One region of the Devosia sp. J2-20 genome, then DNA from elsewhere that is predicted to be linked to it. Evidence: predicted binding sites of a transcription regulator. Region 1 holds the regulator's gene; the other holds the start of a gene.
The links. The regulator PhoB, encoded in region 1, activates phosphate uptake and scavenging genes when phosphate is short. The targets are predictions, from matches to a motif close to TGTCATNNANCTGTCAT.
Positions count from the first base shown of each region.

Region 2: a site for PhoB is predicted at 6,871-6,887, ahead of AC0L37_RS05485 (esterase-like activity of phytase family protein). Genes of this name have one in related genera too.

Region 1 is NZ_CM147870.1:900,199-908,550, reverse strand. Features, by position in the region: gene AC0L37_RS04435 (IclR family transcriptional regulator domain-containing protein) at 1-505, shown strand, start outside; gene AC0L37_RS04430 (substrate-binding domain-containing protein) at 839-1,846, shown strand; gene pstC (phosphate ABC transporter permease subunit PstC) at 1,913-3,298, shown strand; gene pstA (phosphate ABC transporter permease PstA) at 3,298-4,662, shown strand; gene pstB (phosphate ABC transporter ATP-binding protein PstB) at 4,737-5,519, shown strand; gene phoU (phosphate signaling complex protein PhoU) at 5,594-6,295, shown strand; gene phoB (phosphate regulon transcriptional regulator PhoB) at 6,396-7,097, shown strand; gene AC0L37_RS04400 (MFS transporter) at 7,221-8,352, opposite strand, start outside.
Region 2 is NZ_CM147870.1:1,126,815-1,135,166, reverse strand. Features, by position in the region: gene AC0L37_RS05500 (SspB family protein) at 73-573, shown strand; gene AC0L37_RS05495 (ribbon-helix-helix domain-containing protein) at 583-804, shown strand; gene AC0L37_RS05490 (AsmA family protein) at 808-4,500, opposite strand; gene AC0L37_RS05485 (esterase-like activity of phytase family protein) at 4,653-6,815, opposite strand; gene AC0L37_RS05480 (ATP-dependent helicase) at 7,016-8,352, shown strand, end outside.

The sequences.
Region 1 (8,352 bases):
GTTGATCCAGCCCTTTCTTGATGAACTCTCCGCGCAGATCCACGAATCCTCGTCCGCAGCGGTGCTCGACAATACCGAGATCCTTTATATTGCCCGCGCAGCCCATCGCCGCGTCATGTCGATCAATCTGGGCGCAGGCGCGCACCTGCCAGCCTATTGCACCTCCATGGGCCGCATTATGCTGGCTGCGCTGCCCGCCAATGTCGCCAGCGATATTCTCGATCGATCCGAGTTGATCGCCTATACCGCCAAGACCAAGGCCGACCGCGCCGCCATTACCACTGAACTGGCGGTCATCGCAGCGCAGGGCTTCGCCGTGATTGATGAAGAACTCGAACTGGGCCTGTGTTCCATCGCCGTGCCTCTGTTCAATACCCAGGGCCAGACCGTCGCCGCCCTCAATATCGGCGCGCAAAGCGCCCGCGCCTCGACCTCGCACATGATCGCCAATTTCCTGCCCTTGATGCGCAAGGTACAGTCCGAAGTGCGCCCCCTGTTACGCTGACACCAGCGCGCATTGACGCGCCTTTACGATGATCTGACTGTCACACAGCAGCGCTAGCATCTGCGCTCACACCTGCACCTCGCCCCCCACCGAGTCTGTGGCCGCGCCGGCATCGGTGTCACAATCCGCTCTTGTCGAGCGACGCGCTCAGCCACTTATTCTGAGCATTTCTATTTGTTTTCAGATACCTAGCCTGTCACAAACGCGTCACGTAAGCGCAATAAAACTGTCGCACGCGCTCAATATGGTCTGCCTCGTCAAAGGGCGGCACCGGGGAATAACCTTCCGGAGTGGCCAGCCAGGTTTGAACTGAATTCCGAAAGGGAACTCCCCATGAAGACCGCACTATTCGCCAGCGCTGCTGTTATCGCGCTTGCCGCATTCGGCACCCCCGTCGCTTTCGCCCAGTCGCGCGACACTATCCAGATCGCCGGTTCGTCCACCGTACTGCCCTTCGCCTCGATCGTGGCTGAAGAGTTCGGCGCCGTCTTCCCAGAATTCAACACCCCTGTTGTTGGCTCGGGCGGCTCCAGTGGCGGCCTGAAGCAATTCTGCGAAGGCGTTGGTGAGAACACCATCGACATCGCCAATGCATCGCGTCAGATCAAGGATTCCGAGAAGGAAGCCTGCGCCGCTGCGGGCGTTACCGACATCCGCGAAATCCAGTTCGGTTTTGACGGCATCGTGTTTGCCTCCTCCGCTGAAAAGGCTGACTTCGCCCTGACCCCGCTGTTTGTCTACAAGGCAATCGCCGCCCAGGTGCCTGTCGATGGCGAAATGGTCGACAATCCATACACCAACTGGAACCAGATCGACGCATCGCTCCCCGATCAGGCGATCGCTCTGGCTATCCCGGGCTCCAATCACGGCACCCGCGAAGTGTTCCAGGAGAAGGTCGTCAATATCGGTTGTGAAGCAGCCGGTCTGCCAGAAGGTCACGCTGAAGACGCTTGCGAAACCCTGCGTCAGGACGTTGTCGTCGAAATCGCCGGCGACTACACCGAAACCCTGGCACGCCTGACCTCCAACCCCGACACGGTCGGCGTGTTTGGCCTGTCCTTCTACGAACAGAACCGCGACACCCTTAAGGTTGCGACCGTTGATGGCGTCACCCCATCGCTCGAAAGCGTTGCCGCTGGTGAGTATCCTGTGTCGCGTCCGCTGTTCTTCTACGTCAAGGGTCAGCACATCGGCGTCATCCCCGGCATCGAGGAATATGTTCAGTTCTTCCTCTCCGATGCGATCTCGGGCAATGGCGGCACCCTTGAAGCCGCTGGCCTGATCCCGCAGCCAGAAGAAAAGACCGCTGAAGTGCTGGCTGCTTTCGAAGCCGGTATGTAAGACCACCCGATCCGGGCCGCACCTTCTGGTGCGGCCCACCTCTTTCCAACGGCATGGAGAGCGCCAATGAATTCGCTGATTATCGCCGGCCTTCTCCTCGTCCTGCTTGGCCTTGCCTATCAGACCGGCTGGTCCAAAAGCCGCGCTCTGGCGACAGCGCCCATCAACGGCGTCAAGGTTCACTCCCGTCCGCAATATCATGGCGCTCTGGTCGCGATCTGGACCCTTGTCCCCGCGCTGATAATTCTGGGCCTGTGGGCCTGGCTGGGACAGGGCATCACCCGCGCCTACATCATCTCCCAGCTCCCCACCGACATTCTGGCCGGCTTTGATCAGAGTGGCCTGAACGCCGCCGTTCAGCGCATTGGTGCACTCGCCTCCGACTATGGCGTGGCTGGCGACATTGCGCCCTACGAACAAAGCGCTGCCGACGCACTGCGCTCTTTCCAGTTCATCACCTTCCTGGCCATAGTCGCTGCCGCTGCGGGTACCGCCATTGTCGCCCTGCTGGTCGCCCGCGCCCGCATCAATGCCCGCCTGCGCGCCCGCAATACTGTGGAAGTGGTGGTCACCGGCCTGCTGATGTTCTGCTCGGCCGTGGCCATCATGACCACTGTGGGCATCGTGGTCTCCCTGCTCACCGAGGCGATCCGGTTTTTCTCCTTCATCAATCCGGTCGACTACTTCTTCGGTACGGTCTGGAATCCTAAATTCTCGACCACCGAGACGCTCGATTATGGCTCCTATGGCCTGCTGCCCCTGCTCACCGGCACGCTGTGGGTCGCCACCATCGCCTCATTGGTGGCTGTTCCCATCGGGCTGATGACGGCAATCTATCTCTCGCAATATGCACCGCGCCGCATGCGCGCCATCATCAAGCCGGTCATCGAAATTCTCGCCGGCATCCCCACCATCGTCTATGGCTTCTTCGCTCTGGTCACGGTTGGCCCGTTTCTGGCCGGCCTTGGTGATATGGTGGGGCTGGATATCTCGGCCACCAGTGCCCTGACCGCCGGTCTGGTCATGGGGATCATGATTATTCCCTTCATTTCCTCGCTCAGCGACGACATCCTCAACCAGGTGCCGCTGGCCATGCGCGATGGCTCCTATGGTCTGGGGGCTACCCAGTCCGAAACCATTCGCAACGTGCTGTTGCCCGCTGCCCTGCCCGGCATTGTCGGCGCCTTCCTGCTGGCCGTCAGCCGCGCCATTGGCGAAACCATGATCGTGGTGCTTGCCGCTGGCAACAGCCCGGTCCTGCGCGGCACCCCGCTTGAGCCGATCTCGACCATCACCGTGTCCATCGTCAACCAGCTCACCGGCGACACCGATTTTGCCGGCCCGCAATCGCTGGTCGCCTTCGCACTGGGTCTGACCCTTTTCGTCATGACCCTTCTTCTCAATATCGTGGCGCTCTACATCGTCCGCCGCTTCCGGGAGCAGTACGAATAATGACCGATCAACAGGCTCCCGGCCGCAAGCAGGCCACCGAACGCACCAAGCTGATCCGCGCCGGTCTGCGCCGTCGTCACCTCAACGAACAGATCTTCCGGATCCTGGGCATTGTCGCCATTTGCGCGGCGCTGGGCTTTGTGGCCCTGCTGTTCACCGATGTGATGCGCAAGGGCATTCCTGCCTTCCATCAGGCATCGCTGCATCTCACGGTCACGTTTGATCCCGCCATCATCAAGGTCGATCCAGAACCCGTTCAGGAAGCCGGCCAGTCCGATGCCGACTACAATGCTGTCCTGCTCAAATGGCAGCGCAATGTCGCCATGCTGAACTGGAACAAGGTCATTGCAGCGGCCATGACCGAAGCCGCGCCGGCGGGCTTTGAGATATCCAGCAAGGACATCCTGACCATCCCCGAAACCAATGCGCGCCACGTCGTGCGCGAGGCATTCGTGGCTGATCCGAGCCTGCTGGGTCAGTCAAAGGATTTCAGCCTACTCGCCTCGGCCAATGTCGATAACTGGGTCAAGGGCAATATCGATCGCGACCTGCCCGATGCGCGCCAGCAGCTTTCTGCACCGGTCCGCGATCTCGTCGACATTCTGGTCGACAATGGCGCCATCACCCAGGATTTTGCCTGGGGCCTGTTCACCAATGTCGACAGCCGCGCTGCGCCCGCCTCAGCCGGTCTGGCGGGTGCCTTTATGGGCTCGCTCTACATGATGTTGGTGGTGATCTGCCTGGCTGTGCCCATCGGTGTCGCCAGCGCCATCTATCTCGAAGAGTTCGCGCCCAAGTCGCGGCTCACCGATCTCATCGAGGTCAATATCAACAATCTGGCCGCGGTGCCTTCCATTGTCTTCGGTCTGCTCGGCGCCGCAGTGTTCATCAACTACTTCCACCTGCCCCTGTCAGCGCCGCTTGTCGGTGGCCTGGTGCTCACCCTGATGACCCTGCCCACGATCATCATTGCTACCCGCGCAGCCTTGCAGGCGGTCTCGCCAGCCCTGCGTCAGGCCGCGCTCGGTCTGGGGGCCTCCAGAACCCAGATGGTGTTCCATCACGTGCTGCCGGTCACCTTCCCCTCCATCCTGACCGCCACCATCATTGGCGTGGCGCAGGCGCTCGGCGAAACCGCGCCCCTGCTGCTGATCGGAATGAACGCCTTCGTCGCCTCTATTCCCGGCTCGCCGATGGATCAGGCCACCGCGCTGCCGGTGCAGATCTTCCTCTGGCAGGGCAATGAAAACCGGAACTTCTTTGAAGCGCGCACCTCTGCTGCCATTATGGTGCTGCTCGGCATGATGATCCTTCTCAACGCAGTCGCAATCTTCCTGCGCACGCGCCTCGAGCGTCGCGCATGACCGAACTGGAGAACGCACAAATGGATATGGTCGCCGGCAAGGTTAAGATGACTCAGCAATCAGTGAACAGCACCATGAACCCCACCGATGCCCTCGAGCGCCCCATCCGTCTCACCGCCCGCGATGTGACGGTCCACTACGGCGCCAAACAGGCCCTGCACGGTATCTCGATCGATATCCCCGATCGTGCCGTCACCTCCTTCATCGGCCCATCGGGCTGCGGCAAGTCGACCTTTCTGCGCTGCATCAACCGCATGAACGACACCATTGAGGGGGCCCGCGTCGGCGGCACCATCAAGCTTGATGGCGACGATATCTACGATCCCAATCTGGACGTCGTGGAACTGCGCGCCCGCGTCGGCATGGTTTTCCAGAAGCCCAACCCGTTCCCCAAATCGATCTATGAGAACGTCGCCTACGGTCCCAAGATCCACGGCATCGCCAAATCCAAGACCGACCTTGATGAAATCGTGGTGTCGTCCCTGCGCAAGGCGGGCCTGTTCGAAGAGGTCAAGGATCGCCTCAATGAGCCAGGCACCGGCCTGTCCGGTGGTCAGCAGCAGCGCCTGTGCATCGCCCGCGCCATTGCGGTTGGCCCGGAAGTGATCCTGATGGACGAGCCCTGCTCGGCACTTGATCCCATCGCCACCGCCATCATCGAAGAGCTGATCGATGAATTGCGTGAAAACTACACCATCGTGATCGTCACCCACTCCATGCAGCAGGCCGCCCGCGTCAGCCAGCGCACGGCATTCTTCCACCTGGGCAACCTGATTGAGGAAGGCGTCACCGAAGACATCTTCACCAACCCGGTCCACAAACAGACCCAGGACTACATCATGGGCCGCATCGGCTAGTCCGGCGCCCCACCCACTCTGGCGTCCGGTTTTTGCGGGCCGGTCGCGCCACGTCACAGGTCCAGAGGAACACCATGGCCCCCGAACATATCGTCTCTTCCTACAATGACGAACTTGTCGCCCTCGCCCAGACCATCGCCGAGATGGGTGGCCAGGTCGAAGTCGCCATTGAAAACGGCACCAAGGCCCTGCTCAAGCTCGATCGCGAACTGGCCGATCTGACCATCATCGCCGATCAGCGCATTGACGACATGCAGCGCAAGATCGACGATATGGCCGTTTCCATGATCGCCCGCCGCCAGCCCATGGCGTCCGATCTGCGCTCCATCATCACGGCCATCCACGTTGCTTCCGATCTTGAACGCGTCGGCGACATGGCCAAGCAGCTTGCCCGCCGCTCGCTCAAGATCGAAGGGCTGAACCTGCAGCCCACCTTCTACAATGGCGTGCGCAACATGACCGCACTGGTGCTGCGCCAGATCAAGGAATCGCTGGACGCCTACTCCAGCCGCGATGCCGAAGGCGCCATTCAGGTGTGCAACCGCGATGACGAGGTGGACGCCATGTACACCTCGCTGTTCCGCGAACTGCTCACCTACATGATGGAAGATCCACGCAACATCACGCCCTGCACCCATCTGCTGTTCTGCGCCAAGAGCCTGGAACGCATCGGCGACCACGCCACCAATATTGCTGAACGTGCCTATTACCTGCAGACCGGCAAGCAGCTCTCGAGCGATGTCGAAGAACTGCAGCGCACCCAGATCAAGGCCTGATCCAGATATATCCACCGCACTGCACCTCCCCTTGATGGGGAAGGCTGAAGGGTGGAGCCACTCGCACCCAGGCGTGGTGCAAGAACGACCGGAGCAAGCAATGCCCGCCACTATCCTCGTAGTCGAAGACGAAGGCGATATCGCCATCCTGCTGCGCTACAATCTTGAGGCCGAAGGCTTTCGCGTCGTCACCGCTGAAACCGGTGACGAAGCCACCCACGCCATTCAGGACAAGCTGCCCGATTTGATCCTGCTCGATTGGATGCTGCCCGAAATCTCGGGCATCGAACTGTGCCGCCGCCTGCGCGCCCGTGAGGAAACCGCCCGCGTCCCGATCATCATGCTCACCGCCCGCGGTGAGGAAGAAGAGCGCGTCCGCGGTCTGGCCACCGGCGCCGATGACTACGTGGTCAAACCCTTCTCGGTCCCCGAACTGGTCGCCCGCATCCATGCCCTGCTGCGCCGCGCCAACCCCAATCTGGTCACGGCCGCCCTCAAGGTTGGCGATCTCGAACTCGACCGCACCACCCATCGTGTCCGCCGCGCCGCGCGCGACGTGCATCTGGGGCCCACCGAATACCGCCTGCTTGAATATCTGATGCGCCATCCCGGCCGGGTCTATTCACGCGAGCAACTGCTCGACGGCGTCTGGGGCAACGACGTCTATGTCGATGAACGCACCGTGGACGTCCATATCGGCCGCCTCCGCCGCGCCATCAATCGTGGCCGCGAAACCGACCCCATCCGCACCGTGCGCGGGGCCGGCTACGCCTTCGACGAACGCTTCGCCCAGGTCGCCTGAAGCAGGCAGCCAGCCACTGCGCGTCGCCCTCGGGCCTGACCCGAGGGCCCTACCCTATCCCTTTGCCCGCAAGCACAATCCCCTCAGGTCAAACCCGAGGGGTGTCGATTTGTTGCCTAGGTCCTAGACTTCCGGCGTGCCCCGCAACGGCGTCTCGTCATCCAGTGGCACCGTCTGCCGCTCGATCATCCGGTGCACGCGCGGCGGCGCATCGCCCTGATGCAAAGTCCGCAGCGCCTGAAAGTTCTCCGCATCCGCCTTGGTACGCCGCAGATTGTGCCGCACATAATCTACCCAGGTCGGCACGTGGTAACTCTCGACCCAAAGATCGGGCAACTCGAGATCACGCAGTAGCGCCCATTGCCGCGCCCCGTCCCGCAACCGCACCTTGCGCCGCTCGGTCATCAGCGCCAGAAACTGCGGGATGTCCTCTTGGGCTATGCGATAATCCACCATCACCATGATTGGCCCGCTGCGCGGCGTCAGATCCAGCCGCAGCACCGGCTCGTTAAAGGTGTTGAGCGGATTGAGGTCGCGCGATTCAAACTGCGGCAGCGGCAGTCTGAACCCCACCAGCGCGCAGACCAGTAGCACCACCGCCGCTGTCGCCAGTGACCAGTCCAACCCCACTGCATCAGCGTTGATGCCCCACAGCCAGCTGCCCATTGCCATGCCGCCAAATGTTGCCGTCTGATACAGCGACAGGGCACGCCCAACCACCCAGCGCGGCGATGACAGCTGTATAGATACATTGAACAGGCTCATCGTAAGCACCCAGCAGGCACCCGCTGGCAGCAGCACGATATGGCTGAGAAACACATCACGGCTGAACCCCAGCCCCACGCAACTCAGCGCGAAGCCGACACAGGCAAACCGCACGATCCACTCATTGCTATAGCGCTCGCGCACCCGGCCATTGATGAACGCCCCCCCAATCGCCCCTACCCCGAAACTGCCCAGCAGCGTGCCATAGACCAGCGCACCGCCGCCGACATATTCGTCCGCCACTGATGGCAGCAGCGCCAGCACGACGATGGCAGACAGACCAAACAAAAAGCTGCGAAACAGCACTGTGGTCAAGTTGGGCGACAGCGACACGTAACGAATGCCTGCCAGAATGGCGCTACCGAAATCCTCGCGCGGCAACCGGTTCGGCGGCCGCTCCGGCTTCCAGCGCAGCAACGAGAAGATCAGCGGCACATAGGTCACGGCATTGAGTGCGAACGCCGCCGCCGCACCCGCCAGCGCCACGATC
Region 2 (8,352 bases), 230 kb from region 1:
TTGAAATCTCATGGAACGTAGGGCTGATATGGGCCGTTCGGGATTCTATCTCTCAGCACCGGAAGGGTGACCATGGCCGAAGACCACATGCGCTACGATATTCTCGCTCAGGAAGCCCTGCGCGGCGTCGTGCGCAAGGTACTGGCTGAAGTCGCCAAGACCGGCTTGCCAGGCGAGCATCATTTTTTCATCTCCTTCATGACCCGCGCACCGGGTGTGCGCCTGAGCGAAAAGCTGCTTGGTCAGTACGAAAAGGAAATGACCATCGTTATCCAGAACCAGTATTGGGACCTCAAGGTCACCGAGACCGGTTTTGAGGTCGGCCTGTCCTTTGATGGCATCCCAGAGACCCTGGTAATCCCGTTCTCGGCGGTCAAAGGCTTCTTTGACCCATCCGTGCAGTTCGGCCTGCAGTTCGATCCGCAGACCGCACCGGGCGCTGATGAAGTCGAAGGTGACGATGACAAGGCCGTCGAGACGGCAGCCGGCGACGGCGAAGAGACCACAGACGCCGATGGCGAGAAGTCCGGCGAAAAAGTCGTCAGCCTCGACGCATTCCGCAAAAAGCCCTGATTACCAGCGATGGACAAGCGTAGTCTGTCCATCTCCGGCCACCGCACCTCGATAGCGCTGGAACCCCAGTTCTGGGCCGCGCTGGAGCAGATGGCGGCGGAATCCGGGCAGACCATGACCGCTCTGATTTGCAGCATCGACGCCGACCGGCAGACGGACAATCTGTCCTCGGCGGCGCGGCTGGCCGTGCTGCGCTGGTACCAGGCAAAAGTCGGCAATGCCACGTCCTGAGTCTTAGAACAGCGGCTCATTGACCCTGAAGTTATTGCGCTCATTGACGGCCGGCGGCAGCTCCAGGCTGAGCGGCCCCTCAAATATCTGGGTCTCACTCGGCGCCGGTTGCGCCGGTTGCACCGGCTGCTGCCGCAACGCTTCGGCCTCTATCGCCTGCTGCGCCGCTTCCTCCTCGGCCTGACGTGCTGCTTCTTCGGCTGCCACACGCGCCGCTTCCTCAGCAGCCCGCTGGCGCTGGGCTTCGATCAACGCATTGCGCGCTTCGGCTGCTTCGCGCTGGCGCGCAGCATCCGCTGCACGCAGGGCCTCGAGCCGATCCACTTCCAGCTCATTGGCGCGCACCTGAATGGCCGCCACCATCTCATCGAGATCCAGCCGGGTCTCTGGTGCCAGAAGCGTGCCGCCCAGGCGGGTGAAAATCCGCGCCGTATCGGGCACAATCAGGCTGTCAGCGGCGTCAAAGCCTACCGGGGTCAGGGAAAAGTCGCCGCCCAGCCCCAATGTGCCGATGTCCAGATTGAGGTCGCCCGCCAGACGCGCGCCATCGCCATCAACGATGAAATTGTTCAGCCGCATCACGCCGCCGGCAATGCTGAAAGCCCCTGCTGCGTTGGGAGCCACAAAGCGCCCCTGCCCCAGCGCCAGCCCCATAATGGCACGCAGCGCATCGCCATCCAAGTTGAGCACGTCATCGAGCCCGGCCAGGGTCTCGAAGACGGCGGGCGACAATTGCGTCACAGCAAAATCGGCCAGCGTGAAATTGCCTTCACCCGCCAGGGTGCCGATCAACTCGGCAATGCTCGCGCCGGTGCCGTTGAACTGCACGCCACCAGCAACACGCCCCGCCAGCGCCCGCGCCACGGCGGGCGGCGCCAGCGCTTCGATCGCGGCGTCGGTCAGGCTAAGGCGCCCACTCACGGTCTTTTCGGCCAGCGGTCCGGCGCAGCATACCGAAATATCCAGCTTGGCGGTGCCCGCCCCAATTGCCGCTTCGAACCGGGCCAGCCGCACCCGGGTTTCGTCCCACACCAGATCAAAACCCGTGGCACCCAACCGCTCGACACCACCTGCCGCCAGGCCATTGGCCGTCACCGCAATGGTGCCGCGCGTCGCCCGGGCCTGATCGCCAATACCGATCGGACCCTGTGGCCAGCCACCATTGGCACCGATCATGCCGGTCCGACCAAAAAGTGTCGCTGCCAGCCCTTCAACCGAAACAGTATCGATCGCCACCGCGCCTGTGACATTGGCAGCGTCTCGCGCCCGGTCGAACGACAGCACGCCGGAAAAAGCCACATCGCCCGAGCGGCCTTCGATCTCGGCCAGCCGCACCAATCGACCACCCTCAAAATGGAACGCTGCGCTGGCCTGTGCATGCGGCAAGCTCAGGCCCGGCGCGCCAATGATGCGCGCCAGACCGCCCGCATCAGCCAGCGTGACGTCAAGCGTGCCGGTGCCCTGCACTTCGCCACTATCGGTCGCCACAAGATAGCCCGCAAAACCCAGGGCTTCATCGCCTGAACTGAGATTGATGCGGCTGTCGAGACTATTGCTCGGCGACCCTTCCAGCCCAAGGCTGACCAGCATGTCGTCATTTTCAAATGGAGGCGCATCACCCAGCCCCAATTGAGCGCTCAGAGCGACAGAATCGTCGGTTTCCAACGTCGCCGTCAGCCGCAGTGGTGCAGTGCGCAGCCCGACAAGGCCACCCTCCAGTTCCGCACGCAGGTCAAGATCGGCAGCCCCCAACGTTCCCCCCAGCGTCAGAATCTGGGCGCCGTCGCGATCCCCTGCCTCAAGATCAATCAGCACCTCCAAGGGCGCGGACGCCGCCAGAGCAGCACGCCAGTCCGCAGGCACCGAGAAAAGATCATAAAGTCCAGCCAAACCTGGCGCATCGGCACGCGCAATGCTCAGCCGCCCCGAGCCGGAAACCGTTGGCTGGGCAAGACTACCCGCCGCAGTGGCGGTCACATCCAACCCCAGCCCGCCCCAATCGTCCGCCGATAGCCGCGCAAAACTGATCGAGCGCGCGTCCCACTGGCCCTCGGCGACCATTGCCCTGCCGTCATAACCAAGCACCCGCGCCTTCTGCGCCGTCAGTGAAAAACTGCCCTCGGGAAAGCTGATGCCAAAGCCCGGCTCGGCCATTCCATCCGGCAACAAAGCCCCCAGAACCGTGCTGCCCTGAACGCCCAATCCGGCAAAATGCCCCACCACATCGAGCCGCTTTTCTTCGCCAAAGCCAACCCGCAGCTCGACCGCGTGCGACACTGCATTGAGCGTCAACTGGCCTTCGCTGACCCGCAAGGCATCGCCCGTCAGCATCACATTGCCTGTCAGCACGCCCGCCTGATTGAACAGCGCATTATCTTCGCCCGGCTTGCGCCAGAGATGGGCCAGCCCATCAAGCCGCGCACTGCTTATGCTGAACTGCCCGCGAAACGCGGGATAGCTGGTTTCACGCCGCAACGCGCCACTGGCCCGTACGGCCGTATCGCCGGGAAGTTGCGCCACAAACTGCTCGACCGTCCACAACTCGCCATCCGTGCTCGCATCCAGACGCACATTGCGCAGCGCGAAGCCGCGCAATCCGACCTCCGCCAGGTCAAGGCCAATGCGTCCGGGCATCGACGGAATGAGCGGCGCTGGCAGTTCGGCCAGCAGCCGCACAGCTTCATAGGGCTTGGTATCGGGGTCTTCCTTGGCATCGCGCGGCGGCAACGAAAACACCCCGCCTGAGACCACCGCATCAAAACTCTGCCGCGCGCCCAGTTGAATACTGGCCGCACCAGTCAGGCGCGTTCCGGCACGGTTTTCATCGGGCTGCAGCGTATAGCCGGTCAGCACGACCCGGTCCGTGGACGCCGTCATCTTGCTTTCCAGCACCAGATCGCCGCGAATATCGTCGGCGCGCTCGGCCAGCACCGGGGTTTCGCGATAGGTCATCGCCCCGTCAAACCGCGGTGCGATGCCCGGCGTCAGCAGCCCTTCGCTGGCAAAGGAAAAGCGCCCGCTATCAGGCTGCACGAAGGCCGAAAGCCGCGAGTGTCCCGCTGCGTCGAGCTGCGATGAATTGAGCCGGAAGGTGTAGCGTTCGCTGCGAAACACCCCACTACCCTGGAACTGGAACGGCCCCGTAAAGCTCGACAGGCGCAGATCCCCGTCAACGTCATCGGCGACAAAGTTCTGATCGGCCCGGCGGTCCATCAGCCGGATCGTGCCATCGACAATGCTGGCTTGGCCAAGGGCAACACCGCCACCGGCCGTATTGACGTTGACGCCGCTGCCGAACAGCCCGTTTTCATCAATGCTGAAATCAATGACCGGGCCGCGCAGCACCAATCGCGTCAGATCGTAATTGTCGCGCAGAAAATCCATCAGCGAGAATTCGGCTTCGACGCTGTCGACTGTGGCTGCGGGCTCCTCGGGCGACCCCACCAGCACATCGGTAAAGCTCAGCCGGGGCTGCGGTAACAGGGCAAAGGCGATATCACCGCGGATGGTCACGGGCGTGCCCAGCACCCCGGTCGCCAGCTCTTCCATGCGGGTGCGATAATCTCCCCACTGGATCAGATATGGCGCGATGAACGCGCCACCGAGCACGATGATCGCCAGCATGCCAACAACGATGTAGATGCGGTTCAGCACAGCGCGTGGGTCATCCGAATTAATGCGCCAGAGTGTAGGCAAGACAAGCGCCCGCGCAACCCCGACACTGCGTTGAATACACGCCAGAATCCCCACTCTTGAATGCCTGGCCAACAATTATGGCCTGCATGCGCCGAAACGACGATCGGCCAGCCCCGCAGGACTGGCCGACCGCAACATATCTGCGATGCGTGCTAGAGCGCGCCGATGGACCAGAACATGGTCTCGCCGGAGCTGTCGTCCACGCCGTCATTATCGGTGATCACAAAGCCATTGCCGGCCGCGTCGATGGCAAAGCTCTCGACCTTGTCCAGCACGTAGCCGTTGCCTGCCATCAGATCCGGCACGAAGTCACGCACCAACTCCTTGCTGACCACCGGCAATTCGCCGCCCAGTGGCGCCGCGACCATTTCGGCCAGTGATACGCGATACAATGCCTTGAGCTGGGCCTTGGCGCCGATCTGGTTGTCGCGCTCGACGATATAGACGAACTCGCCGTGCGCCACGATTTCCGACAGCCCGTTCCAGGTGCCATCAGCCGGGGTCTCCAGCGGATAGTGAACGGCACCCCATTCGCCCGAAGCCGGCTTGTAACTGACCAGCTTGACCATGCCTGGGGCATCATCCTGCCATTCGCGCTGCATGGCGATCCACAGGGTCATGTCATCGCCGCGACCAGTGCTGGTGATGCCTTCGGCGCCAAAGCGGATCTCCTGGGCCAGCAGTTCAGCGGGAAAGGCGACCTCCTCTTCGATCTCGCCATCGGCGTCGACATGATAAAGCGCGTGTGGGATCAAACGGTCCGTGCGCCCTTCCGAAGCCAGCCAGAACCCGCCTTCGCCGTCCAAGGCAATACCTTCAAGATCCAGCTTCTGGGCGGTTTCGCCACCACGCGTCACAAGGGTCTTGCCGGTAATGCGGGCCGGCATGGCGGTCGCATCGATGGCGTAGATCGCCGGCGCAGCACTGACAAAGCTGTCGCTGACGGCATAGAGCATGCCCGGTTTTTCGGCGTCGGCGACGGCGCCAGAAATCGCCGACCAGCCAATGGGCAGTCCCTCAGCGTCCAGATCGGCGATCAGCTGCGGATACTGGGCTACGCCTTCGGCCAGTTCATACACCATCACATGAGAGCCCACGCCGCCCTCTTCGCGCAGATCAACCTCATTGGCGGTCGCCAGCAGATTGCGCTGCGGAATGGCCACCAGACCCTCGGGTGAAATCCCCGATGGCAGCACCTGCACGAATTCAGGCGCGGCGCCCGTATCCCTATAAACAGCGATCAGCGAAGAGCGTTCTTCCGTAACGAAGATATAGGTGTTCTCGCCAAAGCGGCCGACCTCCAGCCCTTCTGGCTCAACGCCCTTCTTACCGGCGCGCTTGTCAGGGTAGTGGCCGACGCGCGCCGCATAGTGTTCAAGGTCAGCGCCGCTATCGAACAGTACCTCGCCGGCACGATTGAGGATGGAGAAGCCGCGGCTGCCGCCATTCCAGTCGCCTTCATTGGCGATCACGAACCGGTCGTTATCAAGCCACTGCACCGCGTCGGGCTCGCGCGGCAGGTCAGTCGCCGAGCCAGTGAAAGCGTATGCGCCATCAGCCTTGGTATCGATGCGATCCAGGCTCACCGTACCAGCGGAGAAATGCACTGTGACCGCGCCCGTCTGGCCGTCGATGATGACGATGGCATTGTTTTCCTGCATCGTCAGAACGATTTCGTCATTGTCGTTGAAGTCGACAAATTCGGGCTCGGGGTCTTCCCCGCCAATCTCGGCCAACCCCGTAACCTCTACCTTGGTCACGGTTTTGGCGGCGATATCGAACATCACGACAAAACCGGCGGGCATCTGCGGCAGGCCGCCATCGCCGAGATCCTCGTCACGCTCATTCTCAATGGCCACGGCGATCAGCGTGCCGGCGGCGTTGTGCGCCACGGAATCCGGTTGTCCGCCCAGATCATATTCGGCCTCGACCGACTGGCTGGCGATATCAACCACCACCAGCTTGCCCGAAGGCATGGTGTAGCTTTCCGACGTATTGACGCCGACATAGGCCTTGTTGCCAACAATGGTCACCGAAGTGGGCTCGCCATCCAGCGCCATGAAGCCGGCAGGCTTGGGCGCCTTGGCGTCGGTGATGTCGACAAAGCCAATGCCGCCAGCAGGGCTATCCGAATAGATCAGCATCATGCCGTCATCGGTGGCCGCAATGATTTCCGAGGAGGTTACCGCAGCATCCGGCGCGTTCTGCGCCACGTCAAAGCTGGCAATGCGGTTAAAGGTTTCGGCAGCACCGGCATTGGCCGTCGTGGCCAGCAGCATGGCCGTCAGACCGACCAGCATTTTGGATCTAGACATCGATAATCCCCCGTTGAGTTCAACGGGTGCCTTAAGCAGGACACGCTACAGTCCCATGACGCTCGCATGACGGATCAGTGACGCCGCCGCGTTCTATACATTGTGGTCCCCCATCCCTATATTCGCAGGAGAACAAATCAAGATTCGTCAACGCCGCGCTGCTGCGCCCACAACGGCGCGCAGTGTTGGAAAGGCTATTAATGTCCGGTGCAGACCACCCCCTCGCCCGCCCCGCTGCCGGTGCTATTACCAGCCAGTTCAAGAGCCAGCAGCCGGTCGACTACCTGCAGGGCCTCAACGAGGAACAGCGTGACGCCGTCGAGAGCATTGACGGCCCGCTTCTGGTGCTGGCAGGTGCCGGGACGGGCAAGACCCGCGTACTGACCACCCGCATTGCTCACATCATCAATACCAACCGCGCCTGGCCCTCCCAGATCCTGTCGGTGACCTTTACCAACAAGGCCGCCCGGGAGATGAAGGAGCGCATCGAAAAGCTGGTCCCGCGTCTCGACGCCATGCCCTGGATGGGCACGTTCCACTCCATCGGTGCTCGTATCCTGCGGGGCCATGCCGGTCTGGTGGGCCTGACCAGTTCCTTCACCATCCTTGATACCGATGACCAGATCCGGCTGATCAAGCAATTGCTGGCTGTTGAGGGCATCGACGAGAAGCGTTGGCCTGCCAAGCTCTTCGCCTCGATGATGGATGGCTGGAAGAACAAGGGGCTGCTGCCCAAGGACGTATCCTCGGCCGATAGCGGCTCCTATGCCAATGGTATGGGCGGCAAGCTCTATTACGACTATCAGGCCCGACTAAAATCCCTCAACGCCGCCGATTTCGGCGACCTGCTGCTCGAATGCATTCGCCTGTTCCGGGAAAACCCGGACGTGCTGGCCGAATATCACCGCAAATTCAAATACATGCTGGTGGACGAATACCAGGACAGCAATGTCGCTCAATATCTCTGGCTGCGCCTGCTGGCCCAGGGCAAGCCCGCCCCCGAAGCCAATATCTGCGTGGTCGGTGACGATGATCAGTCCATCTATGGCTGGCGCGGTGCCGAGGTCGACAACATATTGCGCTTCGAGAAGGACTTTCCGGGCGCCAAGGTGATCAAGCTCGAGCGCAATTACCGCTCCACCGCCAACATCCTCAAGGCCGCCTCCAGCATCATCGCCTTCAACGAAGGCCGCCTGGGCAAGACGCTGCAGACCGATGTCGCCGAAAAGGGCGAACCGGTTGCCATCACCCAGGTCTGGGATTCCGAAGAGGAAGCCCGCGCGATCGGTGAAGAGATCGAGCAATATCAGCGCGCCGGTGAGCCGCTCAACTCTGTGGCAATCCTGGTGCGCGCCAGCTTCCAGATGCGCGAGTTCGAAGAGCGCTTCATCACCCTCGGCCTCAATTATCGCGTCATTGGCGGACCGCGCTTTTACGAGCGCAAGGAAATCCGCGACGCCCTGGCCTATCTGCGCCTTGTGGCCCAGCCCGCCGACGATCTTGCCTTTGAGCGCATCATCAATGTGCCCAAGCGCGG